DNA from 4 places in the Streptosporangium sp. NPDC050148 genome. Region 4 is predicted to be linked to each of the others. Evidence: riboswitches for the same ligand, from Rfam matches in the RefSeq annotation. Region 4 holds a riboswitch; each other region holds the start of a gene.
What was found. A riboswitch is a leader RNA that binds a small molecule or an ion and turns the genes downstream of it on or off. The one in region 4 is predicted to bind cyclic di-AMP.
Positions count from the first base shown of each region.

Region 1: it holds a riboswitch for cyclic di-AMP, as region 4 does, so the genes downstream of both, ACZ6RT_RS12105 (C40 family peptidase) here and ACZ6RT_RS18220 (coiled-coil domain-containing protein) in region 4, are expected to answer to the same signal.
Region 2: it holds a riboswitch for cyclic di-AMP, as region 4 does, so the genes downstream of both, ACZ6RT_RS10420 (hypothetical protein) here and ACZ6RT_RS18220 (coiled-coil domain-containing protein) in region 4, are expected to answer to the same signal.
Region 3: it holds a riboswitch for cyclic di-AMP, as region 4 does, so the genes downstream of both, ACZ6RT_RS32295 (CHAP domain-containing protein) here and ACZ6RT_RS18220 (coiled-coil domain-containing protein) in region 4, are expected to answer to the same signal.

Region 1 is NZ_JBVJIA010000008.1:279,037-286,102, forward strand. Features, by position in the region: gene ACZ6RT_RS12085 (ATP-dependent Clp protease ATP-binding subunit) at 1-50, opposite strand, end outside; gene ACZ6RT_RS12090 (Lsr2 family protein) at 329-661, opposite strand; gene ACZ6RT_RS12095 (RDD family protein) at 2,532-3,644, opposite strand; gene ACZ6RT_RS12100 (amino-acid N-acetyltransferase) at 3,861-4,523, opposite strand; cyclic di-AMP (ydaO/yuaA leader) riboswitch at 4,859-5,007, shown strand; gene ACZ6RT_RS12105 (C40 family peptidase) at 5,013-6,062, shown strand; gene ACZ6RT_RS12110 (helix-turn-helix domain-containing protein) at 6,167-6,367, opposite strand.
Region 2 is NZ_JBVJIA010000007.1:225,234-232,299, reverse strand. Features, by position in the region: gene ACZ6RT_RS10435 (roadblock/LC7 domain-containing protein) at 1-131, shown strand, start outside; gene ACZ6RT_RS10430 (hypothetical protein) at 155-526, shown strand; gene ACZ6RT_RS10425 (alpha/beta fold hydrolase) at 694-1,575, opposite strand; gene ACZ6RT_RS10420 (hypothetical protein) at 1,660-2,412, opposite strand; cyclic di-AMP (ydaO/yuaA leader) riboswitch at 2,670-2,815, opposite strand; gene ACZ6RT_RS10415 (DUF4253 domain-containing protein) at 3,035-3,811, opposite strand; gene ACZ6RT_RS10410 (sugar kinase) at 4,156-5,103, shown strand; gene ACZ6RT_RS10405 (hypothetical protein) at 5,206-5,523, opposite strand; gene ACZ6RT_RS10400 (putative quinol monooxygenase) at 5,687-5,971, shown strand; gene ACZ6RT_RS10395 (DUF998 domain-containing protein) at 6,135-6,848, shown strand; gene ACZ6RT_RS10390 (DUF427 domain-containing protein) at 6,987-7,066, shown strand, end outside.
Region 3 is NZ_JBVJIA010000040.1:40,457-47,522, reverse strand. Features, by position in the region: gene ACZ6RT_RS32300 (ABC transporter substrate-binding protein) at 1-1,259, opposite strand, end outside; gene ACZ6RT_RS32295 (CHAP domain-containing protein) at 2,065-2,781, opposite strand; cyclic di-AMP (ydaO/yuaA leader) riboswitch at 2,800-2,938, opposite strand; gene ACZ6RT_RS32290 (oxidoreductase) at 3,437-4,318, opposite strand; gene ACZ6RT_RS32285 (hypothetical protein) at 4,525-5,565, shown strand; gene ACZ6RT_RS32280 (DUF6716 putative glycosyltransferase) at 5,673-7,066, shown strand, end outside.
Region 4 is NZ_JBVJIA010000014.1:177,830-184,895, reverse strand. Features, by position in the region: gene ACZ6RT_RS18240 (TIGR03086 family metal-binding protein) at 1-541, shown strand, start outside; gene ACZ6RT_RS18235 (HD domain-containing protein) at 589-1,185, shown strand; gene ACZ6RT_RS18230 (DeoR/GlpR family DNA-binding transcription regulator) at 1,271-2,071, shown strand; gene galT (galactose-1-phosphate uridylyltransferase) at 2,068-3,147, shown strand; cyclic di-AMP (ydaO/yuaA leader) riboswitch at 3,219-3,355, shown strand; gene ACZ6RT_RS18220 (coiled-coil domain-containing protein) at 3,359-4,333, shown strand; gene ACZ6RT_RS18215 (hypothetical protein) at 4,689-5,249, shown strand; gene ACZ6RT_RS18210 (RNA ligase RtcB family protein) at 5,795-6,913, shown strand.

The DNA.
Region 1 (7,066 bases), on a different contig from region 4:
TGGGCCAGGACGACAACCCGCCGTGCGCGGTCGGTGAACCTCTCGAACATCTCGTCGCTCCTCACAGAGCGGTCAGGCAGGTCCGGGATATCCGGGCCCTGTCATCCCGCATGGTAGCCCCGACCCGGCGACCGCTCTATGCAGAAGACGTTCCCCGAGAGCAGGGCGTTCACCCTCATCCAACTACTTACGGGGGGCGGGATGTTCCCGCTACGCCGCAAGCGAACGACGTTTGTCGGCTCCCCGAACGCATCATGCGGTCATGGCCGCCACCGGACCCCACCGTGACCGCCATAACCGCATGATTCACTCGACCGGCCGTGCCGGTCTAGTGAGCCCGCTCGTAGTCTTCGACGATCTTGGACGCGATCCGGCCGCGCTCGCTGACATTCATGCCGCGGGACTTGGCCCACGCCCGGATGTCGGCGCTCTTCTCGCGGGTGAGTGCCCGCGCCCCGCCCGCACGGCGGCGGCGGGCCGGCAGCGCGCCGGAACGACGGGCGCTCTGCACGAAAGGAGACAGGGAGTCCCTGAGCTTCTTGGCGTTAACGTCGCTCAGGTCAATCTCATAGCTGGTGCCGTCAATCGCGAAGGTGACGGTCTCGTCGGCCTCACCCCCATCGAGGTCGTCGATGAGAATCTCCTGGATCTGCTTGGCCATCTACACAATCCTTTCGCGGAGTATTGTTTCATTCGCAAGCCAAACATATACCCGCGACCCAAGAGCGGCAATTCCAGAAGCCTGGCGATTCTCACAGGGAACCGGGGCCCCCGGTGCGGCTCCGTGGTGGATCAGCTGTTCTGCGTCTCGGCCGGATCGGCCTGTTTTGCCTGGCGCCGACCGGCGGCTTCACTCCGAACCAACTTGACGACTCCGAAGATGAAGGCCCCGCCGACGACCGCCGGGGGTATCAACGCGGACAATACTGCGTACATTCGTCCTCGCTCCGCACCGTGGATGGGCTTTCTGGACCGGGAAAAGTGGCGGCGACCCCGGGCACGGGTGCGTGCCCGATCGGTCCGGAACCGCTCACGGATGACCATAGCGCCACCGACCGGCGACATGCGTCTCAGGGGCGCCACGCCCGTCGGTCTCCAGCCTAATGCTTCTCTCCAGCCGCCTTACCGGTTGCACCCGTAAAGCCGTCAAGAAAAACAGCCGGGGAGATCAAGTGATCATCGTCGTCTCCGGAATACCCGGCCGCGCGGGCGTTCCGGCCGTCACACCACCCCCTCCCTCACGGGGAAGTCCCTGCTCAGAAGGCATCCCGGCAGGAACGGCGCCCCGCCGGTATCCCGGGATCCGCAACGGACGGGTTCATCACGGGAATGCCCGCCGCCGGCGGAACACCGGGCGGAGAGCCTCCCGCCTCATGGCCCGGCCGGAGCCGATGCGACGCGAGCGCTTGTAACAAGACGGATCTTCAGTGCTTTCTTGCCTGGAGTATGACTCACTCCGACCGGCCGCACATAGTCGTAGACCGTATAACCACCAAAGGCGAGCCCCCCTCGCGCAACCCCGGCAAGACCGCGCCCCCCCGTTCCGGATCCCTAAGAAGGCCTTCATCGGTCGCCCCGAACACACCGTGAAGACGAACGGGAGAAAGCCGTGAGCACCGCGCAGGACACTCCTGGCGGGCGGAAGCGGCCATTCGGTGAGTGGTGGGCTAACTCCCGACGGCGGACGATCCGGCCATTGAGGGGCCATAGCGGTACGAGGACATCGGTGGCGCCGAGGGCGGATATTTTCCTGGACCGGGCCAAGGGACGGTCATAAGTCGTCCCGCGTCCGGGAGTAAATGGGTTCGCGTGTCCACGGCGTCCCGCCCGGCCCGGCCGTTAGGGCTCCTCGGGGTTCTCGTTTTCCGGCCCCGACGAAGCCGAGTGCGTCAAGACGCGCCTGTGAAGGCGAGTGCATCAAGGCGTGTGCGTGAAATCCCGCGCGTGTGGACGCGTGAGAACGGGCGTGGGAAGGCCGCGCGTCAGGGTCCGTGGAGGACGCCGTGGGGACTGGACGACGCCATGGGGACGAGGAGGTCCGCGGGAAGGCCCACGCGCCTGAAGGCCCGGGGGGCGGAAGGCTCGGGGCAGGAGGCCCGGGGGCGGGGTCGCGGCGAGGGCTCATGGAGGACGCCGCGCGTGCTGGAGGCCGGGTGCGAAGCCGTACGCGAGAGGGCGGCGGGAGGCGCGTGTGCGGGAGCCGGGGGCGGGGGCGCCGGGGGCCGGGGCGAGGCCGGCGTCCCGAGGGCCGTGCCTTGAGGGGCGGGCCTTGAGGGGCGGGCTCGAAAGGCCGCCTCCGAGGGTCGCTTTCGAAGGGCCGGACCGGAAGGGCCGCTTTCGGAGGACCGGGCCGGAAGGGGCTCGCGTCAGGAACCTCGCGTCAGGGATCACGGGGTCCGGGGTCCGGGGTCGCGGGGTCGGGATCGCGTCGCGTCGCGTCGACGCCCCTGGTGTCGCGGGACGCGCACGAAGGCCCTCGCACGAAGAACGGGACCGGCGGTCGAACCACCGGTCCCGTCTCTTCGGGGGAACTACTTGATCTTCACGACGACCGTGTCGGCCACCTTGTCGTGCAGAGCCTGGTGCAGGGGCTGGTCCCAGAGCAGCCACAGGACGTTCAGGAGGGAGAAGATGCGCACGATCCAGTTCAGGAACGGCACCCAGGACAGGAACTGCGGGCCGAAGAACACGCCGGCCCGCTTGAGCGCGACGGCGTTGCTGAGCCCGCCCGGCGGCACGACGTTGCCCACGGGCACGATCTTGATGCCCATGACCATCTTGCCGACGGTCTGCCCGCTCCTGGTCGTCATGAAGAACTCGTAGGCGAAGTACAGCGCCGCTGCGAGCAGGGACGTGAGCAGGGTGGCGAGGAAGAAGCCGCCTCCCGCGTCCAGGGTCCCGGTCGTGCTGTCGAAGCTGGGGGACGTGACGATGACGGCGGCCAGCACGGCGCTGATGATGAACGTCGGGATCCCCAGGATGATCCCGTCGATGAGCCGTGCCACCAGACGCTGCCACCACTCGGCGAGCGGCGCCGGAGCGCCGGGAACGCCGCCGTAGGGCTGTCCGTAGCCCTGCTGGCCGTACGCCGGCTGACCGTAGCCCTGCTGGCCGTAGTCCGGCTGCTGGCCGTACCCGCCCTGCTGACCGTAGCCCTGCTGACCGTAGTCGGGCTGCTGGCCGTACCCGGGCTGGGACGACTGCTGCCCGTAGCCCTGCTGGCCGTAGCCGGGCTGCTGGCCGTAGTCCGGCTGCTGTCCGTAGCCACCGGTCGCGCCCTGCTGGCCGTAACCCGGCTGGCCGTAGCCACCCGTGCCGCCCTGCTGGCCGTAGCCGGGCTGCTGGCCGTAGTCCGGCTGCTGCCCGTACCCGCCGGTGCCGCCCTGCTGGCCGTAGCCGGGCTGGCCGTAGCCGCCCGTGCCGCCGGTGCCGCCCTGCTGACCGTAGCCCGGCTGCTCGTGGGAGGACTGGCCGTAGCCGGGCTGCTGCCCGTACCCGCCGGTCGAGCCCTGCTGGCCGTACCCCTGCTGCTGGCCGTAGCCCTGCTGGCCGTAACCGGGCTGCTGCCCGTAGCCCTGCTGGCCGTAGCCCTGGGCCTGTCCAGGACCGGTGTTCGGCTGTGAGGCCTCCGACCGATATCCCACGACCGTTATGTCGGGGTCGAGTTCACCAGCGGCTCGACCCGCGTTGTGCTGTCCGTATTCAGGCTGCCCCGACGGTGTGCGATCGCGGTCGGGATCATCCTGTGGATACGGCGGCTGTCCGGTGCTCACCGCGTCACCTCACTTAGACTGCGCATGTGGCAGATGTCAGACTCACATGCTTGCTGCAGCACAAGGTATCGACATAGGCAACAACAGTCACCTTTCCGTTGTGTCAGCTCTAAAGTCACTCACGTCGGGCTCACGTGTCAGATGCAGCAGCATCCGCGTATTGCCCAGGGTGTTGGGCTTGACGTGCTCCAGATCCAGGAACTCCGCGACGCCCTCGTCGTAGGAGGCGAGAAGTTCGGCGTACACCTCCGGGGCGACGGGGGTGCCCTGGATCTCCAGGAACCCGTGCCGGGCGAAGAAGTCCACCTCGAAGGTCAGGCAGAAGACGCGGCGCAGGCCGAGTTCGACGGCGGTGCGCAGCAGCGCGGAGACGATGCGGTGACCGATCCCCGCCCCCCGGCGGGCGGGGTCGACGGCGACGGTGCGGATCTCGGCCAGGTCCTCCCACAGGACGTGCAGCGCCCCGCAGCCGACCACCTCCCCGTGCTCGTCGGTGGCGACCCAGAACTCCTGGACGTCCTCGTACAGGGTGACGGTGGCCTTCTCCAGCAGGCGAGGTCCCGCGCCGCCGTAGGTGTCGACCAGGCGCCGGATGGCGCGGACGTCCGGGGTGCGGGCACGCCGGACGGTGACGCCGGCCGCCTCCGGCGGCCCCTCCCGCTCCGTGCCGGTCCGGGATTCACCACCGCTTCCTGCCTCGGCGGGGGCGCGCACGACCGGCGCCGGAGACTGTTCCGCAACCTGCTCCATGACCGATCAGCGTACGTCCTCGCCGTCCCCCCATTACGGCTCACCCCTAACTCGCGCACCACCCCCCTCTCATGACCCTTGGTAGTCCCATTACCACGCTGGGCATCGGGAGTCGAAGTGTGTCGCATTTCATCTTCGGTACGGTCCCGGAGCTGGGCGGACCCCCTCGGGCCCGATGAACCCCTGGGCAAAGGGCCCGTAAAGGCCTCAGTGATCATTTTGAGATGTGATCCGTCCGTGACATTTCAGTTGCGAAACCTCTACTGAATTCGAAGTTCTGGTTGAGCAGGAACCAGGGGTGGACTAATCTCCGTCCTCGATGTCAGAGATGTGAAAAGCCTGACCCGCCGAATCTCCCGCAGGGAGAACCGGGGACCCACCCGAGTCCCCCGGGGTGAATCCGAGTGCCACCGGCGCACCCGGTAGGGCTGCCCTCCGGCCCGAACCCGTCAGCTAACCCGGTAGGCGGCCGAGGAGAGGAGTCCATTGGTGAAGCGCACGCGCGACCGCGGAGGAGACCAGGCGGGTGGCGACGCCCACCGTCCACGACGCGCGCCGCGAGGGCTCCGCCACCGCATGGTGGTGATCGGCCTGGCGTTCGCCACCCTCACCCTGGGCACCCCGCTGGTCGCGGCCTCCGCCGACCCCGAGCCCAGCCTCAAGCAACTGGCCGCGCAGGCCGAGAAGCTGCACAACGAGATCGAGACGCTCGCCGAGCAGTACAACGGCGAGCGGGTCAAGCTCAAGCAGGCGCAGCGTGCCGCGGAGAGCGCCAAGAAGACCCTGGCCACCAGCGAGTCCGAGCTGGCGGCGCGGCGGACCAAGGCCGCCCTGCTGGCACAGAGCAGCTACATGTCGGGCGGCCTGAACGCCGGGCTCACCCTCACCCAGACGTCCGACCCCGACAACTTCCTCGACCAGGCCACCACCAGCTACGCCCTGCAGCAGCAGCAGAGCGAGGAGGTCGCCCAGGTGGGCCGGGCGATCGAGGCCGCGGAGCGGGCGCAGGCCGGTGCCAAGGCCAGGACCTCCGAGGTCAAGAAGCTGCTGACGGAGATCGGCGCCAAGCGCGCCAAGATCGAGCGGCTGGTCGCGCGGGTGGAGAGCGACCTGTTCAAGGAGGTACGCGCCCAGGCCATCGGCAACCGTGGCGCCCGGGTGAAGGTCGACGCGCCCATCGTGGGCAGCGGCAAGGGGGCCGAGGCCGCCCGCTGGGCGCTGACCCAGCAGCTCAAGCCGTACGTCTGGGGCGCCGAGGGGCCCGACTCCTTCGACTGCTCCGGGCTGGTCATGTGGGCCTACCAGAAGGTCGGGATCAGCCTGCCGCACTACACCGGGGACCAGTGGACCGCGGGCACGCGCGTCTCCCGGAGCGAGCTGCGCCCGGGCGATCTCGTCTTCTTCTACAGCGACCTGCACCACGTCGGGATCTACATCGGCGCGGGCCTGATGGTCCACGCCCCCCGGACCGGTGACGTCATCCACATCACCACGATCGACAACCGGCCCTTCGTGGGAGGCGTGCGCATCGCCGGCTGACCGCCACCACCCGTTCGACGCGTCCCGCGCCCACCCGGCGCGGGATCGAGCCTCGGCCGAGGACGGACGGGCGGAGCGGGCGGCTGAATCCGGGCGGCGGCCGGCTAGATCAGGCGGCGGCGGGCCGCCCAGGCCACGGCCTCGATCGCCGTGGCGACGCCGATGCGGTCGCAGATGCCCCTGAGCCTGCGCCTGACGGTCCGGCCGCTGATGTCGAGCCTGCGGCCCACCCTGTCGACGGTGACGCCCTTGGCGAGCTCAGCCAGCAGCACGAGGTCGTCGGCGCTGAGACCGATATCGCCCATGCCCAGGGGGCTGTCGCCATGGCGCGAATCCACTTCCGGATATGCCATCAAGAGTCACTCCCCCCACTCTGGAAACCGGGCCTAAGGCACCATGAATGAATACCGCCCGCCAGGAACGGTAAACGCCTTGTTCAAAGGTCGTCAAGTTCCGCCCTTCATGGCGTTGCCGCACTATTGACATAGCAGGCCATACGTGAAGTACTCATGATATGTCAGCGCCTTTGCGGTTAAGTCATGATCTGCCTCGGGCGTGGACCCGTAACCGTCCCCTGGCTGCGGCGACCGGCATCTTCACAGAACAAGATTTTGCCGGATCGGCAGGTCCCGCGGCCCTCCGGACGCCGGGTTCGCGACGCGCGTACAGGCCCGTATTTTTCGGGAAATCGGCCCCTGTTCCGCCGGTGCGGCGGTGGTCACGTCCCTCGCCGCCTTGACGGCGTGACGTAAAAACCATGAAATGGTGGGCCACCTCGGCTCTTTGCGGCATTTGCGGAGTTTCATGCACGGCCATCCGCATGCCGTAATATCGGGCGTGCTGGAAAGGGAGTTTCTACACCATGCGGAAACTCGTCCGCATGGCACGAAGGGACGCGAGCACCGCCGTTTTCGGGGGCCGGGATCCTGCCCTTCCGCTCCCGGTTCCCCCGCCCCTTACGGGCACACCTCCGGCCGCGGGAGCGTGGCCGCCGCCGATGCGCG
Region 2 (7,066 bases), on a different contig from region 4:
CCGCCGGCCCCACGATCGTCCTCACAGTGCTGGCGCGCCCGGGGACCAACCTCGGGCTGCTCAGGCTGGAGGGCAGGAAGACGGCGGCCCGGCTGGCCGCCATCACCTCGCGTACGTCGATATCCCAGTGAACATCCAGTGAGCGGAGGCAGGAATGGGCAACATGGACATCTCTCTCAAGGAGATGATGGCGATCGACGGCGCCATCGGCGCGGTGATCGTCGACTACGGCAGCGGGATGGCGCTGGGCGCGCTCGGCGGTTCCAAGGACCTCGACCTTCAGGTGGCCGCGGCCGGCAACACCGAGGTCGTCAAGGCCAAGATGCGGACCATGGACTCGCTCGGCCTCAAGGACGGCATCGAGGACATCCTCATCACGCTCGGTACGCAGTACCACGTGATCCGCCCGCTCACCGGCCGGAACGGCAAGGGTCTCTTCATGTACCTGGCCCTCGACCGGAACCGGTCCAACCTGGCGCTCGCCCGGCACACCCTCCGGAGCATCGAGGAGAAGATCGAGGTCTGAACCTCCCGGCGCGTCCCGGATCCGCGTCCCGGGCGCACGTCCCGGCGGTCCGGGTTGCGGCGGTCCGTGTTCCCGGAGCCCGTGTGCCGGCGGGTCGTTCGTCGACGGGTCGTCCGTCGGCGGCCGGGCCCCGGGGCGTACGGTCCCGGGCCCGGGACGCCGGGTCCTCAGCGTGCCGCGGCGGCGGCCTGGTCGGCGGAGCCGGTGAGCTCCTCGATCGCGTCGGCGAAGGCCGTCCAGAGTTCGCGGGGCAGGTCGTGGCCCATGCCGGGGAAGGTGAGCAGGCGCGCGCCGGGGATCGCCTCGGCCGTGGCGATCCCCCCGGAGACCGGGACGAGCTGGTCGTCCTCCCCGTGCAGGACGAGGGCCGGCACCGTCAGCTTCGCCAGCAGCGGGGCGCGGTCCTCGGAGGCCATGATCGCGGCCAGTTGCCTGGCGGTGCCCGGCGGGTCGTAGGCCCTGTCGTAGCTAAGGGCGGCGACCCTCGCGATCCGCTCGCGGTCGGCCGGGTAACCGGGTGAGCCGATGACGTCCCAGGTCGCGACGGCCCGCCGGATCGCCGCCTCGCGGTCGGGCGAGGGCGGCGACATGAGCGCGGCCATCGCGGCCTCGGTCGGGGGCGCCGCCCGCGGGCTGGGGGTGGACATGATCGAGGTGAGGCTGCGCACCCGGTGCGGGTGGCGGATCGCCAGCGACTGCGCGATCATCCCGCCCATCGAGACGCCCACCACGTGCGCGGAGTCCAGGCCGAGTGCCTCCAGCAGCCCCGCGGCGTCGTCGGCCATGTCGCCGACCAGGTAGGGGACCCGGCCGTTCCAGCCGGGTCCGGGTGCTCCGGCCTCGTGCAGGTGGGTGCTCTCACCGACGTCACGGTTGTCGAAACGCACCACGTGGTGCCCGCGCCCGGCGAGCAGCCCGCAGAAGTCCTCGTCCCAGTGGATCATCTGGGAACCGAGTCCCATGATCAACAGGAGCGGGCGGTCCTCGGGGGAGCCGAAGGTGTCGTAGGCGATCTCGATGCCGTTCGCCCGGGTTCGCAGAGTCGTCATGGCACTCCTACCGTGTTGATCCTGCGAAACAGAATGCCATTCTGTAGAGGATCCGGCACCGGCGGGGCCGGTCGCGACGACCGGCTACCAGACGACGGCGCCCGGCTCCCGCACGCTCAGCCCGGCCGCGGAGAGGGCTTCGGCCATGACCTTGGGCTTGGCCGACATCGGCGCGGCGCTCACCTGCTCGGTCCCGGTGACCTTCTTCGGCCGTCCGGACTTGGCCAGCACGGTCTTGGGCGGATCGGCCGGGTTGGGGTCCTTGCGGCCCCAGGCACCGGTGGAGAAGGCCACGGGGTGGTTCTTCCTGCCCACGCCGTCGCCCCACCGGGTGATCACGTACTCGACGTCGATGTGACCCATGCCACCGTTGCCGTCCACACCGAGCGTGCCGGCGTTGAAGGTGCCGCCGGTCAGGTCGGCGAAGGTCTTGGCGTCGATGTCGAGCATGATGCCGCGATTGGAGGGCACCCCGGGGCCGCGGTCGCCGACGAAGAACTTGGCCCGCTTGCCCTTGTAGAGGATGTAGCCCTCGGTGAGCAGCGGCCAGCTCGGGCTGGCGATCATGCCCTTCTGCATCGGCTTGCCACTGGCCGGCAGGCCGGTGTCCCCGGCGCGGCCGGAGGAGTCGTCCCAGAAGTAGGAGGCGCGGGTGGATCCGTGGAGCAGGACGGCCTCGACGCCGTCCTCGGGGCCGCTCACCGCGGAGGTGGTGGCGGCGGCGAGGGACGGAGAGGCGGGGAGTGCGGAGGCGACGCCCGCGGAGGCGAGCACGCTCACCCCGACGAGGGCGGCGGCGGCCAGGCGGTTCTTGTGCATGCCAAAGAAGAGGCTCATGGGGGAAAGGCTCTTTCGCGAGGGAACGGGGCTACCGCGTGCGACACGCCGAAAAGGGGCGCACGGGCGAGGGCGCGCTGTCGGAAAAAATGCGTAACCGGACGAACCAGTCGTTACGCAGAGCGCTGCCTGGAAATGCCGCGATCAGGCGCGGCGCGAAAGGTACGGGGGATGGGGGACGGGGGGCAGGGGAAGGTTCAGGTGGTCGGCGCGGACAGGGGGTGCACCGACGCGGTGACGCGGTCATCCATGAGGGGGTCTCCTCTCCATCTCGTCTACCGGGTTAGCTGACGGGTTCGGGCGGTGGAGTTGCCCTACCGCCGCATGAGCGGCGGATTCACCCCGGAAAATGGGTCCCCGGTTCCCGCGGCATCCGGCCTGCGGGATTCGACGTCGGGCGGTCGCTCCCTCTTGTGAAGGGCAGGTCACCGGCCGATAACAGGGGACACTACCCACGAGAACCAGACAAAGCAAAGCAAAGACCACGAAAACCCCAGAAGATCTACCTTGTTGGCAAAAAGTCCTCTAAAGCACTCAACATCCGGGATTGTTCGGACGGGCGTCTCGCGGCCCCACAGGCCCGCCCGCTACGGGGATCGCGGCCCCCCGGCCCCGGGACGGCTCAGTCCCACCAGAACGACCAGGCGTTCCTGCCCTTGATCTGCTCTGCGTAGTCGATGAGGGTCCCCGCGCCCTGGATGATGCTGTCGGGGCAGAACGTCCAGTGCTCCGCGGCGACCTGCAGGGCGTGCTCGAAGGTCGTCGGCGGGGCCGCCACGCTGACGTCGAGGGTGTTGAACCCCATCCCGACCACCCGCACCCCGAACCTGTCCTCCCAGCTGCGCACGACGGCCGCGAGCGGGACCATCCACTCGTTGTGGTTCAGCGCGCCCTGCCAGCCCATGACGGCCAGGGCGTCGGCACCGCGGTCGACCGCGACGAGCCCGAGCGGCGTCCTGCGCTCGGCCACCATCCCCGCGTACCAGTCCGCGACCACCCCGGGGTCGGCGGCGAGCCTGCCCGCGGGGGCCGGGCCGGGGCACTCCGGGCCGAAGGGGTCGAGCAGTTCGAGCTGGTCGACGTGGGCCCTGGCGATCCAGTCGGACCACACCTCGGCCATGAACGCCTCGACGTGGTAGTTGTCGATCTCGGCCGCCGCGTCCGGGGCGATCTGACCGGCCGACCAGGGCTGGACGGAGTCCTCCAGCAGCACCGGCCACAGCCCCGACCGCTCGTGCTCGGCCCGCAGCCGCGCCCAGTACTCCCCCGAGACCGTCACCTCGCTGAGCCAGAAGGCCGGACGGTGACGGATCGCGAGCTGAGCGTAACCGGGGTCGGGCCAGACCAGCTCACCCGGCGGCAGGTCCACCGAGAGCCTCCTGCCCTCACCTCCGCTCATCCCGCGAGCTCCGTCGGCTCCGTCGGCGAACAACTGGCGCAGAACGGGCGGAAGCTTCCCCTGCTCGCAATCGTTCATCTCTACCGATCCGATCCTGACCACGGATCAATTTTGGCCTGTCAAGCACCCCGAGGGACAGTTGTGCCCTGGACCGAGCAAAAATTAGAGGAAGATCCATGCCGCTCGACGGCCGTCCGGTAGGGGACGTTATGCTGCTCGATGGCCGCGAGAAAGCGCTATCCACTCCCTTGACCTGGTATTCGGCGTACCGGATCATCCCGGGAGGACCGGCGGGCGGCCGGGTACGACCGATCACCGACCCCGCTGCGTGAGGAGCCCCTTCCATGACCGACCTGGTCACGCTCGGCGAGAGCATGGCACTGTTCAGCGCGCGGCGCACCGGCCCGCTCAGGCACGCCCGCGACTTCGGGCTGGGCGTGGGGGGCGCGGAGTCGAACGTGGCCATCGGCGTCTCCCGGCTCGGCGGGCGCTCGGCCTGGATCGGCAGGGTCGGCGACGACGAGTTCGGGGAACTGCTCCGCTCGACGCTGGCGGGCGAGGGCGTCGACGTACGGGGGATGCGGGTCGACCCGGACGCGCCCACCGGCCTGATGATCAAGAGCAGGCGCACGGCCGAGGTGGTGGACGTGCGCTACTACCGCTCGGCGAGCGCCGGATCCCGGCTCTGCCCGGCCGACCTGGACACCTCGATGATCCGTTCGGCCCGCGTGCTGCACGTCACCGGCATCACCCCGGCCCTGTCGGCCTCCGCCGCCGAGGCGGTCCGGGCCGCGATCGCCGAGGCCCGCGACGCGGGGGTGACCGTGTCGATGGACGTCAACTACCGCCGGGCACTGTGGACGCCCGCCGAGGCGTCCGCCGTGCTGCGGGAGATCGTCCCGACGGTGGACGTCATGTTCGCGACCGAGGCCGAGGCCCGGCTGGTCGTGGAGGGCGACGACCAGCTCGCCCTGGCCCGCGCCCTGGCCGACCTCGGCCCGCGCCACGTCCTCGTCAAGCGCGGCTCGCTGGGCGCGATGGAACTCTCCGACGGCGTCGTACGGCACGCCGAGCCGCACCGGGTCACCGAGGTCGACCCGGTGGGCGCCGGGGACGCCTTCGCCGCGGGCTGGATCGCCGAGACCCTCGCGGGAGCCGATCCACAGGAGCGCCTGGCCACGGCGTCGGCCGCCGGGGCCTTCGCGGTCACCGCCGACGGCGACTGGGAGAGCCTCCCCCGCCGCTCCGACCTCGGCCTGCTGCGCCCGTCCGGCGACGCAGTCAGCCGCTGAGCGGCCTCACCGCGCCGACCGGCACCGACCCGCACCGACCGGCGCCGACCGGCTCGTCGCGCCGTACGACGCGAAGGGCCCGCGACGGCCCGTGAGGCACCCCTACGGCTCGAAGATCACCAGCGGGTGCCGCCAGGACATCTCCAGCACGACCCGGCACACCTCCCCGGCCCGGGGGAAGACCGCGCTCATCAGCACGAAGTCCTCCCCCACGCTCAACGGCTCGGACCACGGCGAGGTCGCGTAGTTCTCGGCGGTCAGGTCGGGGAAGACCGACGTCAGCTCCTCGTAGAAGGCCGCCACCTCCGGGCTCGGCTCGCCGCAGGCGATCTCGCTCCCGGTCCGGAGGAGGTACCGGCGGAGGGCCTCGGCCGCGGTGAGCGGTTCGGTTCCGAGCCAGACTCCGAGATCAAAACTCACACCGCGCCCTCGCCGTCCTCGTCTCTGCCGTACCTGCCCGGCCGTCGGATCCTACGTGCCCCGCGGGCGCCCGATATGCGCGACCGGCACGGAAGCGTCAGCCCTTGCATACCGGCTCCGGTCCGGCGGTGATCCTGTCGGTGGCGGGCCATAGGGTGGCGGCATGATCATTGTTTCAGGCTGGATCCGCGTCGACCCCGACGCCCGGGACGACTACCTGCGAGGGTGCGTGCCCGTGGTCGAGCAGGCCCGCGCCGCGTCCGGCTGCCTCGACTTCACGCTCGGCGCCGACCTCGTCGAGACCGGACGGATCAACGTCTACGAGCGGTGGGAGTCGGAGGAGGCCCTGGAGGCGTTCCGGGGCTCCGGCCCGGAGGACGACCGGTCCGCGATGATCCGCGACGCCGACGTGTCCCGCTACCAGATCTCCGGGGTCGGCCCCGCCTGATCGGCCGGAAGAGGACCGCGGGGGAGGTTCCGGTCCCAGGACGGGCTCAGGTCACGGCCGAGCACTGGCTCCGGCCCGTCCGGCAGGCGGATACTGCGTTCCTGGGAAGCACCCGGCGGTTCCTCTCCCCCGATACCGTGACGTCTCCCGTGCAGGAGGATCGATGCGCACCCCGGCAGAGAACACGACGGCGCCACGCGCCACCCTTCCCTACCTGTGCGGAGTGGCCGCCGGCCTCCTGTTCGTCACCGCGTTCCTGATCGAGGGGGCCACCCGCGCCGGCTACGACCCGATGCGCCATCCGGTCAGCTCCCTGTCCCTGGGTCCGTACGGATGGACGCAGGTCGCCAACTTCGTCGTCACCGGTCTGCTGATGCTGGTCTTCGCCGTCGGCCTGCGCCGGGATCTCCGTACGCCCGGACGGCGCTCGACCTGGGGGCCGCTGCTGATCGGTGCGAGCGCGATCGGGTTGATCGGCGCCGGTGTCTTCCCGACCGACCCGATCGGCGGCTATCCGCCCGGCACGGCCGCGCGGGGCGTCTCCACCTGGCAGGGCCGTCTCCACGACGTCCCGTTCTCGTTGCTCTTCTTCGCCGCGCTGGCCGCCGCGTGCTTCGTGTTCGCCCGCCGCTTCGCCGGATGGGGCGAGACCGGCTGGGCGGTCTACTCGGCGGCCGGCGGGCTGGTGTTCCTCGTCTCGTTCGTGCTCGCCGGGATGGGGTTCTCCGGGGCCGAGGGCTTCGCCGGTCTCGGTGGCCTGATGCAGCGGATCTCGATCGCGACCGGTTTCTGCTGGCTCGGCCTCCTGGCCGTCCACCTGCTGCGGACCCGCCCGGACCCCGTGTCGGCACGCCCCACCGCCGCCGACCTCCCCTGACCCGTCCCCGTCCATCCCTGTTCGTCCCATCCGTGTCCCGTCCGTGCCCGTCCAGTGCCCCGGACGATCCCGGGGCGGTGGCCGACGGCCCGGATCCGGGCTGCGGCAGACTGGTCACGAGAGAAAGGGGTGCCCACCATGACCGACAAGCCCGTTCTTCAGCCCAGCGCCAAGCATCCGATCACGATCACGGCGAACCCGGCCCGGGTCGTCGTCTC
Region 3 (7,066 bases), on a different contig from region 4:
TCCACCGAGGTCTTGACCTGGGCGTGCTTCTCACCCAGGAAGACCGGCAGCAGGTCCTTGACCGACTCGCCGAAGATCTTGCCGGTCGGCGCGTCGTTGAAGAACTCGTTCTTCAGGTCCGCGACCGCGGGGTCCTGCTGAGCCGGGATGGAGCTCGGGAAGGCCGCGGCCTCCTGGAAGGCCATGACGTGGCCCTCCTTGCCGGTGAGGTAGTTCAGGACCTCGGCGGCCTCCTTGGGGTGCTTGCTCTGCTTGGGCACGGCCAGGTAGGAGCCGCCCCAGTTGCCGGCACCGCCGGGCACCGCCGCGACGTCCCACTTGCCCTTGTTGCCCTCACCGGCCGCACCGGAGACCACACCGAGCATCCAGGCCGGGCAGCCCATGGTCGCGAAGCCGCCCTTCTTGATGGCGGCGTTCCACGGCGGGGTGAAGGACGCGAGCTTGGCGGTCAGGCCCGCCTCGCTGAAGCTCTTCACCGTGTCGAAGGACGTCTTGATCGCGGGGTTGGTCTCGATGACGAGCTGGTTCTGCTTGTCGAAGTAGGCGACGTTGCCGTTCTTCGGCGCCTCCTGCGACAGGATCACGTTGTAGAGCGTGTTCGGGCCGTCGAGGAACTTGGGGTCGCTCTTGCCGGGGTTGGCGGCCTGGAACTTCTTGCCGACCTCCATGAAGGCGGCCCAGTCCGGCCAGAGCTTGCCGACCTCTTCGCGGTCGGTGGGCAGGCCCGCCTTCTCGAACAGGTCCTTGCGGTAGCACATGGTCATGCCGCCGATGTCGGTGCCGAGGGCGAAGAGCTTGTTGTCGGCGTTGATGCCGTTGTCCCACTTCGCCGCGGGGAAGTCGGCCTTGCGGCTGTCCAGCCCGTACTGGGCCAGGTCCGTGAAGAACTGGGGACGGGCCTTCATGAGGCCCATCGCGCCCTCGTCGAGGGCGATGATGTCGGCGGCGCCGCTGCCGGCCTGCAGACGCTGGAGCAGCTGCGGCAGGTAGACGTCCTCGAACCGGTCGGTCAGGTTCTGGTACTTGACCTGGATGTTCGGGTGAGCGGCGTTCCAGGTCTCCACGGCCTTGTCATAGCCGAAGTTCTCGCCACCTCCGAAGGTGTGCACGGTGATCGTCACCGGCTCGGCCGCGGCGGCGGAGGAACCGCCGGCCGCGGGCTTGGCGGGCTCGCTGGAACCGCACGACGTGATGGCCAGGGCGGTGGCCGCCATGACCGCTACGGCGGCCAGCTTGCCCTGCCGCTTGTTGTTCAACATTCCGGACCCCTCTCAGGTGGTCGCCCGAATCATTGGGAGGTGACATCGCGTACCGGTCCCCGACAAACGCGGCCTCACGATGCGGTCTTTCCTCAATGTGCTTTGGGAGCGCTCCCACGAAGAGTGGACGATGGGCAACCAGGACGTCAATAGACCGAAACTCAACCGTTACATGGAAGGCGTTTTGAGGGTCCTGGGGCGCCTAAATGGTGATATACATCCCATATGGGGTTTTGGGAGCGCTCCCATCACACGGGCATACAGTCAGGGCATTTCGCGCTCCTACCACGAACCGGCACCGGACGGGACCACCGCGCGGCGGACCCCGCGCGTGACCGTGCGCGACGTCCGGTCGTGTACGCGGCCTCGTGACGGCGTACGCCGCCTCGTGACGGCACGCTGCGGCACACGACGGCCCGCGGCGGCCCGTGGCGGGGCCGGGCGGTGATCGTGCCCGGCGCGCGGCCGCACGCGCGCGGGACGGCATCCGCACGGGAGACACGGAGGACGCGGGGACGCCGGAGACGCGAGGACGCCGGAGACGCAGAGACGCCGGAGATGCAGGGACGCCGGAGACGCCGGCCCGTACGCGATCGGAGCCCTCGTGCGGGACGGGCGGGCGCCGGAGGTATGACGAGGCCCGTCTCCCGGCCTGGCCGGGACGACGGGCGGATGGACGGGGGTGTGAAGGGGGAAGGGGGGAGGGGGTGCGAGGGGTCTGACACGTACCCTGACAGGGTCCTGGCGCGGACCCCGTCGCGTGAGTCCGTGAGCCGCGTGAGTCGCGGTGCCGGCCGGGGCCGGATCAGCCGGCGTAGACCGGGTAGCCGAAGCCGGCGACCTCGGACATGGGCCGGACGAGCTGCTCGACGTTACCGTTGCCGGTGTTGCCCTCGATCGTGGTGATCGTGCCGTCGCCGTTGTCGTGCTTCACGAAGCCGACGTGGTCGATGCCGTCGATGCTCTTGCCGCCCTCCCAGTCGAAGTAGACGACGGCGCCGGGGGTGGGGGTGGTGCCCCAGTGGCCGTTCTGCGCGAACCACTTGGCGTGGGTGACGGTGTAGGCGTCCCAGCCCATCGTGGGCCGGATGCCCGCCATCTCGCCGACCCAGGACACGAACATCGCGCACCAGGGGGCGTTGGCGTAGCCGTAGATGTTGCCTCCGTCGCGGGCGGCGGTCTCCTGGGCGCGGGGGGAGGACATGTACCACTGGTGGAACTTGGTCCCGCCGCCCATGGAGTTCTCGCGGACGCCGATCTGCTGGGCGGCCAGGTTCAGCACCTGCGCGGCCGTGACCTTGGGAAGCCGCTGGGCCACGACCTCCAGGGGGGTCCTGGCGGACCCGGAGTCCGAGGAGACCTCGGCGGTCTTGGTGTCGGCGGGCGGGGTGTTCAGCGCGCCGTGGCCGTCGGCCTGGGCGGCGGGGCCCATGACTCCCGCGGTCAGTGCGATGGAGGCGCCGAGGGCGATTCGTGCCAGGCGGGGGATGATGGGGGTGGGGGTGGAGCGGTGCTCGGTCATATGGGGGTTCGACTCCTTGCGTCGCTTCCATTCCGCCTACCGGGTTAGCTGACGGGTTCGGGCTGGGAAGTGCCCTACGACGCACGTATGCGTTGATTCACCCCAGGAACGTGGTTCCCCGGTTCCGCAGACCTCGCGGATTCGGCGGCCGTGCTCACCGGGGGCGGAGGGGGTCCGCCCAGGTAAGACGCGGTCGGGCAATGTGACGGCAATGCTCAGACCTTGGTAGACCCAGACATTTGCCATGAACGGGATGAACCTACGTCATCCGGTCAGACGATTACAAGCAGGACACATTGCCTTCTCATGGTGATAGGGCCTGGTCAGAGGGGTAGAGGATGCCGTTCCGCGCCCCCGGGAGGGGAGTGGATCACCCTCCCCGCGGGTCGTCCCATGCCCTCGCCGTCGCCCGGACCTCTTCGGGGCGGTGACTGGAAAGCCCGGTGTCCCCGGCGATCCGGAGATCGGGTCCGCGTCCGCCCGCCGTCCGGCCCGGTGGTCACGGGACGGGAAGGGCCGGTCCCCGGGCGACTCTTTACCTACCGCCTTTGTCGAACTGGCCTTCGATGGTAAAAACTGCGGGGGAGGCGGACGATCTTTCCTAAAGTCTTCTCAAAACCTCCTCAATGCCCTGTTCAAGCGGGGAGGCGGCCCCTCACGGCAGCCGCCGGGTCTCCCCGAACCGCACGCCGGTCATCTCCTCCGACACCTCCCACAGCCGCGCCGCCACCTCCGGGTCGGTCGCCCGGGCCGAGGGGCGCAGCACCTTCGGCCCTGGGCCGATGTACTGCCCGCCCGTGACCTCGGGGGAGGTGGCGGCGTACAGGGACGGCAGGGCGCCCTTGGTGGCCGGTTGCAGCACCAGGCGCATCAGGGCGTTGAGGGGGCGGGTCAGCACGCCCGTCTTCAGGATCCCGGTCGCGGTGGTGCCCGGGTGGGTCGCCAGGCTGAGCAGGGTCGCCCCCGAGGCGTCGGCGCGGCGCTGCAGCTCCAGGGTGAACAGCAGGTTGGCCAGCTTGGAACGGCCGTAGGAGGAGAACCTGCCGTACCGGCGTTCGAGGCCCAGGTCGTCGAAGTCGATCGTCCCGACGGAGTGCGCGTCGCTGGAGACCGTGACCACCCGGGCCGCCGGGGCGGCCAGCAGGCGCGGCATCAGCAGGCCGGTCAGCGCGAAGTGCCCCAGGTGGTTGACGCCGAACTGGGTCTCGAAGCCGTCGGCGGTCGTCCCCCGGGGCATCGGCCCCACCCCGGCGTTGTTGATCAGCAGGTCCAGCGGCTCGCGGACGGTCTCGGCGAAGGCGCGCACCGACCGCAGGTCGGCCAGGTCGAGCGCCCCCGCCTCCACCCGGGCCCCCGGCACCTCGGCCCTGACGGCCTCCAGCGCGGCCCTGCCCCGCCCGGGGTCACGGGCGGCCAGCACGACCCGGGCGCCGTGCCTGGCCAGCTCCAGCGCCGTCGGCAGGCCGATGCCCCCGCTGGCCCCGGTGACGACGGCCGTGCGGCCGGTCAGGTCGGGAACGTCCTCGGCCGTCCACATGGCTCGCCCCTCTCCGGTCCCGCACGGCCCTGCGACCCGCGCGGCCGACCCGCCGGTGCCCGGCGTGGATCTTCAGGTACGGGCAGTGTACGGAACGGCCAGGCGCCCCGCGCGAAGCCACGCAAGATCACAAGTTGGCGCGCGTGGTCCGCTGTTCACCCGCAGTTCCCGGACCGGTAAGGCCACCGGGTTACGGTGTGGCGGTCGTGAACGGGTCATCGCCCGGCGTGGAGGACGGCCGAGACCACGCGCGGGAGCAGGGTTCGGCCGTCGCCTGGGTGGAGTCTCCGCTGCAGATGCTCTGCGCCGTGGAGGCCCATCACGCGGGGCTGCTCGGCCCCCGCGGCCACCTCGTGCCCAGGGCGGGCCTGCGCCCCCTGGCGGTGACGGGACGCGAGCTGAGACGCCTGGGGCTGCCCGAGGGCCTCGAACTCGCCGAGGCCCGCCCGGACATGCCCCGGCCGCCCCGGGGACGCACCTGGGCGCTGGGCGACGCCTTCTCCGGCAAGGTCCAGTTCCGCTGGCTCACCGCCTCCCCCGGCCGGGTCGTGATCGTCGACGACGGCCTGGCCACGATCAGGCTCCTGGAGCTGATCACCGGCAGGCCCGGCACGCCCCTGCTGCGGGCACGCGGCGGGGCCGGGCGGCTCAGGACCGTCCTGGGCGTGGCGGCCGGACTGCGGCTGCGCGCCGCCGCCCGTTCCGGCCGGCTCTCGATCTTCACCGCGCTGCCCGTCGCCCCCGACCTGGCGAAGGCCGTACGGGCCAGGGGGATCGAGCTGGTCACCCACGACTTCGCCTGGCTGCGCTCGCAGCCGCTGCGCAGGCCCCGCCCGCAGGAGCGGACCGTGGTCCTGGGCACCTCGCTGGTCCGCAACGGCCTGATCCACCGGGAGCACTACTTCACCTGGCTGGCCGGGCTGGGCGCGGACGGGCCGGTGGCCTACTTCCCGCACCGCCGCGAGGACCCGGGCGACCTGGCCCGGGTCGCCGAGCAGCGCGGGATCACCGTCTACGACGGCGGCATCCCCGCGGAGCTGACGCTGCGCGGCCTGGCCGCCGAGCAGCGGGTGCTGAGCCTGCCGTCGACCGCGGTCACCTCCCTGCGGATCCTGCTCTCGGCGCGGGGCGTGGCCGTGCGGACGGTGGACGTGCCCGACGAGTGGTGGACGGCCGAGGCGGCGCCCTCGCTCCGCTCCCACCTGTCGATGTTCGCCCATCACGACACCGGGGTCGCCGGACCATGAGCCGCCCGCCCGGGCCCGGGAGCCATCGGGCCGTGACGCGATGACACCGTGACGCCACGATCCCCGCGGCCCGGAGCCCGGGGATCGGCCACCCGCGAGCGCCTGCGGTGCCGCGTTCCCTGTCCACGTACGACACCGGGGGAGACACCCCCGGCTGGAGGTTCTCGTTGAAGGTCCTGGCCGTGGCCGACTCCGACTCCTACCTGAAGTGGGCGGCCTGCCTGCTGCGGGGGCTGCCCTCGGGCTGCACGACGGAGCTGGCGGTGATCCGCACCCCGATCGTGCCGTCCCCGGCGCAGATCCAGGCAGCCGTCGCGGGGTCGGCGGCCGAGCCGCCCGTGCTCTCGGCCCGCGCGCTGCGCCGGGCCGCCGAACGGTTCAGGCCCGACGTGGTACTGGTGGCCTGCACCGGGCCGGTGGTGGACGTGCTGGTCGCCGAGGTGCTGGCCGGGCTGCGGCCCCGGCCGGTGTTCGCGTCGGGACTGCCCGGCATCTCCATTCCCGCCACCGAGAAGGCGTGGCTGTTCCGCAGCGGGTGCGAGCTGTTCGTGCTGCACAGCGGCCGGGAGGTCGAGGAGTTCTCGGCGATCGGCCGGGCGCTGGGCGGGGGCGGCCAGGTCGGCCTGGCCCGGCTGCCGTTCCTGCACGGCACCGGTGGCGCACCCGGCGGGGGAGCCGTCGCGGGAACCGGAACCGTCGCGGGAACCGGAATCGGAACCAGGACCGGGACCAGGACCGAGACCGGAACCGGGGCCGGGGCCGCAATCGAGGCCGGGGCAGGGGCCGTGATCGGGACGGGTGCCGCCGTGCGGCCCGCCGTCGTCGGCCCGCGCGACCGGGTGGTGTTCGCCACCCAGGCCAAGGTGCCCAGGCGCAGGGAGGAGCGCGAGAGCGTCCTGCTGGCCCTGGCCGAGCTGGCCCGGCACCGGCCGGACCTGGACGTCGTCGTCAAGCTCCGCGCCCTGGACACCGAACGCCAGACCCACAACGAGCGCTACCACTACATGGGCCTGTGGCGGTCGCTGGTCGAGCAGGGCCGGGTGCGGGACGACGCCGTACGGTTCGCCACGGGCCCCATGCACGAGCACCTGGCCTGCGCGGCCGGGTTCGTCACCGTCAGCTCGACCGCCGCGCTGGAGGCCATCGCCGGCAAGGTGCCGCTGCTGGTGCTCTCCGACTTCGGTGTGAACGCCGAGATGATCAACCTGGTCTTCGAGGACAGCGGGCTGCTGGGCACCCTCGACGACCTGGCCGCCGGGCGCTTCCTGGACCCGGACGACGCCTGGTGCAGGGCCAACTACTTCCATCCGGGCGCCGACGACGACTGGATCTCGCGCATGGTCTCCCTGGTCGGCCAGGCCCGCTCGGGACGGCTCGTCCCGGCCCGCTCCCTGCTGGACGGCCCCCAGTACGCCGCCGCCCGCCGCCGCGCCCGGATGCGCGTGGAGGTCCCGCCGAACGTGCTGCGCGCCGGGTACCGGGCCAAGCGCCGGATGCGCCG
Region 4 (7,066 bases):
CTACGGTCGCGCGCTGGACGCCTTCGGCGCGCTCGTCCACCGGATCGCTCCCGACCAGTGGGAGACCCCCACGCCCTGCGTCGACTGGGACGTGCGGGCGCTGGTCAACCACGTGGTCGGTGAGAGCCTGTGGGCTCCGGAGCTGCTGGCCGGGCGGACCTCCGCCGAGGTCGGCGACGCCTTCGACGGGGACCTGCTCGGCGACGACCCCATCAAGGCGTTCGACACCTCGGCCGTGGCCGCCGTCCAGGCGGTGACCGCCCACGGTGCCCTGGAGGGCTTCGTGCGCCTGCCGTTCGGCGACGTGCCCGGCCGCGAGTACGTCACCGAGCTGTTCGCCGACGCCCTCATCCACACCTGGGACCTGGCCCGCGCCATCGGCGCCGACGAACGGCTCGACCCGGAGCTGGTCGAGGCCTGTGCCGCCTGGTTCGCCGCCGCCGAGCCCGGCCGGGAGCAGGAGACGGCCCCCGGGGAGTCCCGGTCGCCCGCCGAGGACGCCCAGGCGCGGCTGCTGGCCTCCTGGGGCCGTGAGGCCTGACCCGTCCGGGCCGGGGTCCCGGTCCGGCCGCCTCTAGGCTCCCTGGCATGAGCGAGAAGCTGATGACCCGCTGGCGGTCCCTGGCCGGCCCCGGGGCCGAACGGCTCGGCCGCGAACTGATCGCCCGCTACGACGAGCCGCACCGCAGGTACCACACGACCGCCCACCTGGAGGCGGTCCTGGCCGGGGTCGACGCCCTGGCCGGTCACGCCGAGCACCCGGACCTGGTGCGGATGGCGGCCTGGTTCCACGACGCCGTCTACGACCCCCGCAACGCCGACAACGAGGAGCGCAGCGCCCGGCTGGCCGAGCGCGCGCTGCCGGAGGCGGGCCTGTCCCCCGAGGCGGTGGCCACGGTCGCCCGGCTGGTCAGGCTGACCGTCACGCACGACCCCGCACCGGACGACGCCGACGGGGCCGTGCTCTGCGACGCCGACCTGACGATCCTGGGCGCGCCGGAGGACGTCTACGCCGCCTACACCGCGGCCGTGCGCGAGGAGTACGCCTTCGTGCCCGAGGAGGCGTTCAGGGCCGGGCGGGCCGCGGTGCTGCGGTCGCTGCTCGCCCTCCCGGCGATCTTCCGCCTCGAGGGGCCGGAGGCTGCGGCGCGGGCCAACATCGAGGCGGAACTCGAACGGTTGTGAGCGGGCGGTTCACCATGTTCCAACACCCCCTCTCGGCCCTCGGCGTGGTAATTTGGTGGAATCTGGTGAATTAAGGGGAGTGACGATGCTCGCCCAGCAGCGGCAGCAGGCGATCCTGGAGAGGGTCCGCAGCAGCGGCGGTGTCAGGGTCGCCGACCTGGTCCGTGATCTCGGCGTCTCCGACATGACGATCAGGCGCGACCTGGAGGTGCTCGCCGAGCGGGGGCTGGTGGAGAAGGTCCACGGCGGTGCCACCGTGGCCGGGCCGGGCTCGACCGAGGAGCCGGGCTTCACCGCCAAGTCCGTGCGCCAGCAGGCCGAGAAGGAGACGATCGCCCGCACCGCCGCCGGGCTCGTCCGGCCCGCCACCGCCATCGCGCTCTCCGCGGGCACCACGACCTGGACGCTCGCCCACCACGTGGTCGACGTGCCCGAGTTGACCGTGATCACCAACTCGATCCGGATCGCCGACGTCTTCCACCGCTCCCCCAGGGCCGACCGCACGGTCGTGCTGACCGGCGGGGTCCGTACCCCCTCCGACGCGCTGGTCGGCCCGGTCGCGGTCGCGGCGGTCCGCGGCCTGCACGTCGACACCCTCTTCCTCGGCGTGCACGGGATGAGCCTCCGCGCCGGGTTCACCACGCCCAACCTGCTGGAGGCGGAGACCGACCGGGAACTGGTCGCCTCCGCCCGCCGCCTGGTGGTGACCGCCGACCACACCAAGTGGGGAACGGTCGGCATCAGCACGATCGCCGAGCTGTCCCAGGCGCACATCGTGATCACCGACTCCGGCCTGTCCGGCGAGGCACGCGAGGAGCTCGCCGCCTCGGTCGGCGAGCTGATCATCACAGAACCGCAGCAGGAGAGCGAGACCGCCACCCGATGAAACGCACCGCCACCCACCTGGCCGACGGCCGGGAGCTTTTCTATTTCGACCGGCGCGACGACGCGGACAGGGGTGCGGCCGACCTGCGCGACCTGCCGCCCCGGCCCGCCGCCTCCGAGCTGCGCTACGACCCGCTGACCGAGGAGTGGATCGCGGTGGCCGGCCACCGGCAGGGCCGTACCTTCCTGCCCCCGGCCAGTGAGTGCCCGCTCTGCCCGTCCGGTCCCGGCAACCTCACCGAGGTCCCCTCCCCCGACTACGACGTGGTGGTCTTCGAGAACCGCTTCCCCTCGTTCTCGGCCCAGCCGGGCGAGTACCCGCAGCCGGGCGGGCTGAGCGAGGTCCGGCCCGGGATCGGCCGCTGCGAGGTGGTCTGCTTCACCTCCGACCACGACTCCTCGTTCTCCCGCCTGTCGCCCGAGCAGGTCGAGCTGGTCATGGAGGCCTGGATCGACCGTACGGCCGAGCTGTCGTCCCTGCCGGGGGTGGAGCAGGTGTTCTGCTTCGAGAACCGGGGCTCGGAGATCGGCATCACCCTGGCCCACCCGCACGGGCAGATCTACGCCTACCCGTACGTGACCCCGCGCACCAGGCTGAACCTCGCGGCGGCCGGCCGCTACCGGGACCGCACCGGGGGCGACCTGTTCGCCGACGTCCTCGCCTCCGAGCGGGAGGCCGGGGTGCGGGTGGTGGCCTCCAACGAGCACTGGACGGCGTTCGTCCCGGCCGCCGCGCGCTGGCCGGTCGAGGTCCACCTCTACCCGCACCGGAGGGTCCCCGACCTGATCGGCCTGGAGTCGGCCGAGCGGGCGGCGTTCGGGCCGCTCTACACCGACGTGCTGCGCCGTCTCGACGGGCTCTTCGACATGCCGATGCCCTACATCGCGGCCTGGCACCAGGCACCGGTCAACACCGGCCGGGACCTGGCGTACGCGCACCTGGAGCTGTTCAGCATCCGCCGCGCGCCGAACAAGCTGAAGTACCTCGCGGGATCGGAATCGGCCATGGGGGCCTTCGTGAACGACGTGCTGCCCGAGGAGACAGCACATCTACTGCGCTCCATTGTCACGAGCTGATCACCGATAGGTCTCGTTTGAGGTCGCGTGACCTGGGGTTTACCACTACTATCCTTCCCACATCGGCTGTAGCAGCCGATATGCCTAATCCCAGGCGCCTCGCCCGGGAGCCGGGGAACCACCGCACCTGGGGTGAAACCACTTCGGTGGAAGGGCATCCTCCAGCCCGAACCCGTCAGCTAACCCGGTAGGCGGAAGGAGAGGAGAGTTCGTGGCGGCCTCGTCCCCCACGTTCCGTCGCCATGCCGCTCTGGTCCTCTGCGTGGGCTCGATCGCCGCGTTCACCCTCGGCGCTCCCACCGCGGGAAGCGCCGACCCCAAACCGTCCGAGGCCGAGCTCCGCGCCGACCTGGTCAAGCTCAACAAGAGGATCGACGCGCTGATCGAGACCTACGCGGCCAAGCGCGAGTCCCTCAACAAGGCGGAGAAGGCCGAGGCCGTGGCCAAGCAGAACCTGCGCAGGGCCGAGGAGGTCTACGCCGAGAACGAGAAGCAGGTCGACTCCATCGTCCAGCTCCACTACCAGAGCAGCATCGGCGGCCTGCCCGCCCTGCTGTTCGCCGACGACATCGGCGGCGCGGCGGTGATGGAGCAGCTCACCGCCGAGCAGAGCGCCCACCTGCAGGGGTTCGCCCAGAGCGTGGAGCGCAGGAAGAGGTCGGCCGAGACCGCCGCCCGCCTCACCGACGACATCGCCGAGGAGGCCAAGGAGGTCCAGGAGCGGCGCGAGGAGGCCGAGGACCTGATCGAGGAGATCAAGGACAAGCTCGACAAGCTGGTCCCCACCGGTTCGGGCCGCCGCTCCGACGGCAGCTGGGCCCCACAGCTGCCCACCGGCGCCGACAACATCACCGACCGGACCCGGATCATGCGCGAGGCGATCAAGAGGCGCTTCGACCTGCCGTACTCGGTCGGCTGCTACCGGGCCGCGAACGACGGCGGCGAGCACCCGCTGGGCCGCGCCTGCGACTTCATGATGAGCACCGGCGGCACGATGCCCACGGCCGCCAACCTCAGGCTCGGTGACGAGATCTCCGCCTGGGCCATCAAGAACAAGGCCAGGCTCGGGGTGAAGTACGTGATCTGGCGCCAGCGCATCAACCACGGCTCCGGCTGGAGGGCCATGTCCAACCGCGGCGGCGTCACCGCCAACCACTTCGACCATCCGCACATCTCGATGTACTAGCGCTGCGACGGACTGACCTGCGATTTCTCGGCCACCTACACCTCTTGGGGCATGTTCAGGGCACTTCGTCCCGTCGCCCGTGCGTCTTCGACCGTCTGTTTCGTGCGGTCCTCGCCGGAGGCGCCGGGTGCGCGCAGCGCCCGCAGGGTGACCCCGGGACCGGCGTGATAGCACATTCCGGCTCCGTAGGCCATGTCCCGTCCGGGATGCTCGGCCCGGCGTGCGGGGGGTCGATCCGCCGAACGGCACATGGGAACCGACGGGGCCCGGCGGCAGGGTTGAGGCATGGCGGCACGGCACCCTTTCCGGGATCGCCGGAGCAGGCCTCACCCTCACACCTCAAGGAGCCGTTGACATGAGATCCGCAATGATCCGGGCAGGGGTCACCGCCGTCGCCCTGTCGCTGGCCACGGTCGCGACGATCGGTACATCGGCCTCGGCCGCGTCGCCCGCGACGAGCAAGGACCCCCGGTGGCACGTGTCCGGCACGGCGAAGATCCACTTCGAGCCGGCGGCCGACGACGACATCACCTTCACCATCACCGCACGCGGCGTCTTCACGGAGGCCGAGGGCATCGTCAAGGTCGACCACTACCTCGCCGACGGCAACGGCGGGGGATTCGAGGCGGAGGTGGACTGCCTCGTGGCGGGTGGCCCGGTCGCGACGGTGACCGCCGTCATCACCACCTCCACCTCGTTCCCGGTCGGTACCCGGGTCGCGGTCAGCGTGTACGACGGCGGGACGGACAGGTCCGGCGGCGGTCGTGATCGGATCGGCTGGAACTGGTCGGTACCGACCGGCACGGTGCAGCCCTGTACGGCTCCCGCGACGTTCGCCACCGTCGAGCGGGGCGGGTTCACCGTCGTCGGCAAGGGCTGGCCCACACCTCCCGCGCAGACCGGCACGGGGAGGTAGCGCGCCACGGCCGGCTCGTCCGCATGCCGCACGGGCGGCGTTCACCGAGCCGGTACCGCGGTAGGGCCGGGTTCGGCGACCGGTGGTGAGAGGGTGGTCCTCACCTGACCGGGCCGGCGAGCCGTCTCGGCTCGTACCGCATCGCCTCCACCGGAAGGCCGGATCCGCCGGTGCACGTGCGGGCATCCGGCGGGGTCCCGGTTCGACGGTCTCCGGTGGACATACGGGCCCGTACGTGTCCGTACGGCCGAAAACCGCTTGCCCCGGGGGAACGGGCTCGGGGAACGTGGTGTCCATGACGCTCTGACGGACGGTCCCCTGTCGCTCCTGTCACCCCCAGTCATCCCGACATGTCACGGCGCCGGCTCGTTCCGCGACGCCGTCATCCCGTATGCCCCCGCCAAGGTAAGAGAGCCTTTTTGTCCCAGCAGCCCTCCCAGCAGCCCTCCCGGCGGGAGTCCCGGGAGTCCCCGCCGCCCGCCGCGGCCCCGGGTCCGGCCCCTGGTCCGGAGCCGGGTCCGGGTCCGGGTCCGGCCACCGTCAGTGTGTTCGCCTCCCCCGCGAGCTGGATCGAGTCCGACGCCCTCGCGCAGTGCCACCAGGTGGCCGCGCTCGACGGCATGATGCACGTCGCCGCCATGCCGGACCTGCACCCCGGCAAGGGCGCCCCCATCGGGGCCGCCATGACCTCCACCGTGCTGTACCCGTTCCTGGTGGGCTCCGACATCGGCTGCGGCATCGCCGTGTTCCCCATCAGGCTGAAACGCGCCGTCCCCGAGAGGCTCGCCGCCCGCTTCCCCGACCTCGATCGCGCGCTGGACCCCGAGCGGGACGCCGGCGACCCGGCCTGGGCCGTGGTGAAGGGCGACATCCCCGCCGGTCACGCCGAGGGCCTCGGGACGGTCGGCCGGGGCAACCACTTCGTCGAGCTGGCCCGGATCGGGACCGTCTTCGAGCCGGGCCACGCGAGCCGTCTCGGACTCGCCGAGGGCGACCTGGTCCTCGTCGTCCACAGCGGTTCCCGGGGGCTGGGCGAGCGGATCCTGCGGGCGCACACCGAGGTCCACGGCGCGGGCCCCGCCCCCGACCCCGGCGCCTACCTGGCGATGCACGACGACGCCGTCCGCTGGGGGTCGCTCAACCGGCGGCTGCTGGCCGCCCGGGTCGCGCACGCCCTGGGGGCCGAGCCCGCCGAGCCGCTCGTCGACCGGTGCCACAACCTGGTCGAGGTCCGCGACGGGCTCTACCTGCACCGCAAGGGGGCGGCGCCGGGCGACGGGTGCGACGTGCTCGTCGCCGGTACGCGAGGCACCCCCTCCTACCTCGTGGCCGCCCACGCCGGGCCGGACGCCGGGCACTCCGTCGCGCACGGCGCGGGCCGCAAGATGTCGCGTGCGGACGCCCTGCGCCGGGGCCGGGCCAAGCACACGGTCGAGGAGCTGCGCCGCACGCCGGTGGGGTCGCTGGTGGTGTGCGGGGACCGCCAGCTGCTCTTCGAGGAGGCGCCGACGGCCTACAAGCGCATCGAGCAGGTGATCGCCGACCTGGTCGCCCACGACCTGGCCACGCCCGTGGCCGCCACGATCCCCCTGGTCACCTACAAGACGGCCGACCTCGGGCCCGCGCCCCGGCGGGACCGGCGCCGCGAGCGAGGACGGCGGTGAGCGTCCACCTGCTCCTGTCGGCCGGGCGCGGCCCGGCCGAGTGCGCCTGGGCGCCGGCCCGGCCGCTGCGCCGCCTGACGGTGCGCCGGCTCCGGTGACGGCCGTTCCCGGCCTGGCCGGTCGCCTTCAGGCGGAACGGCGCCGGGGCGGCGG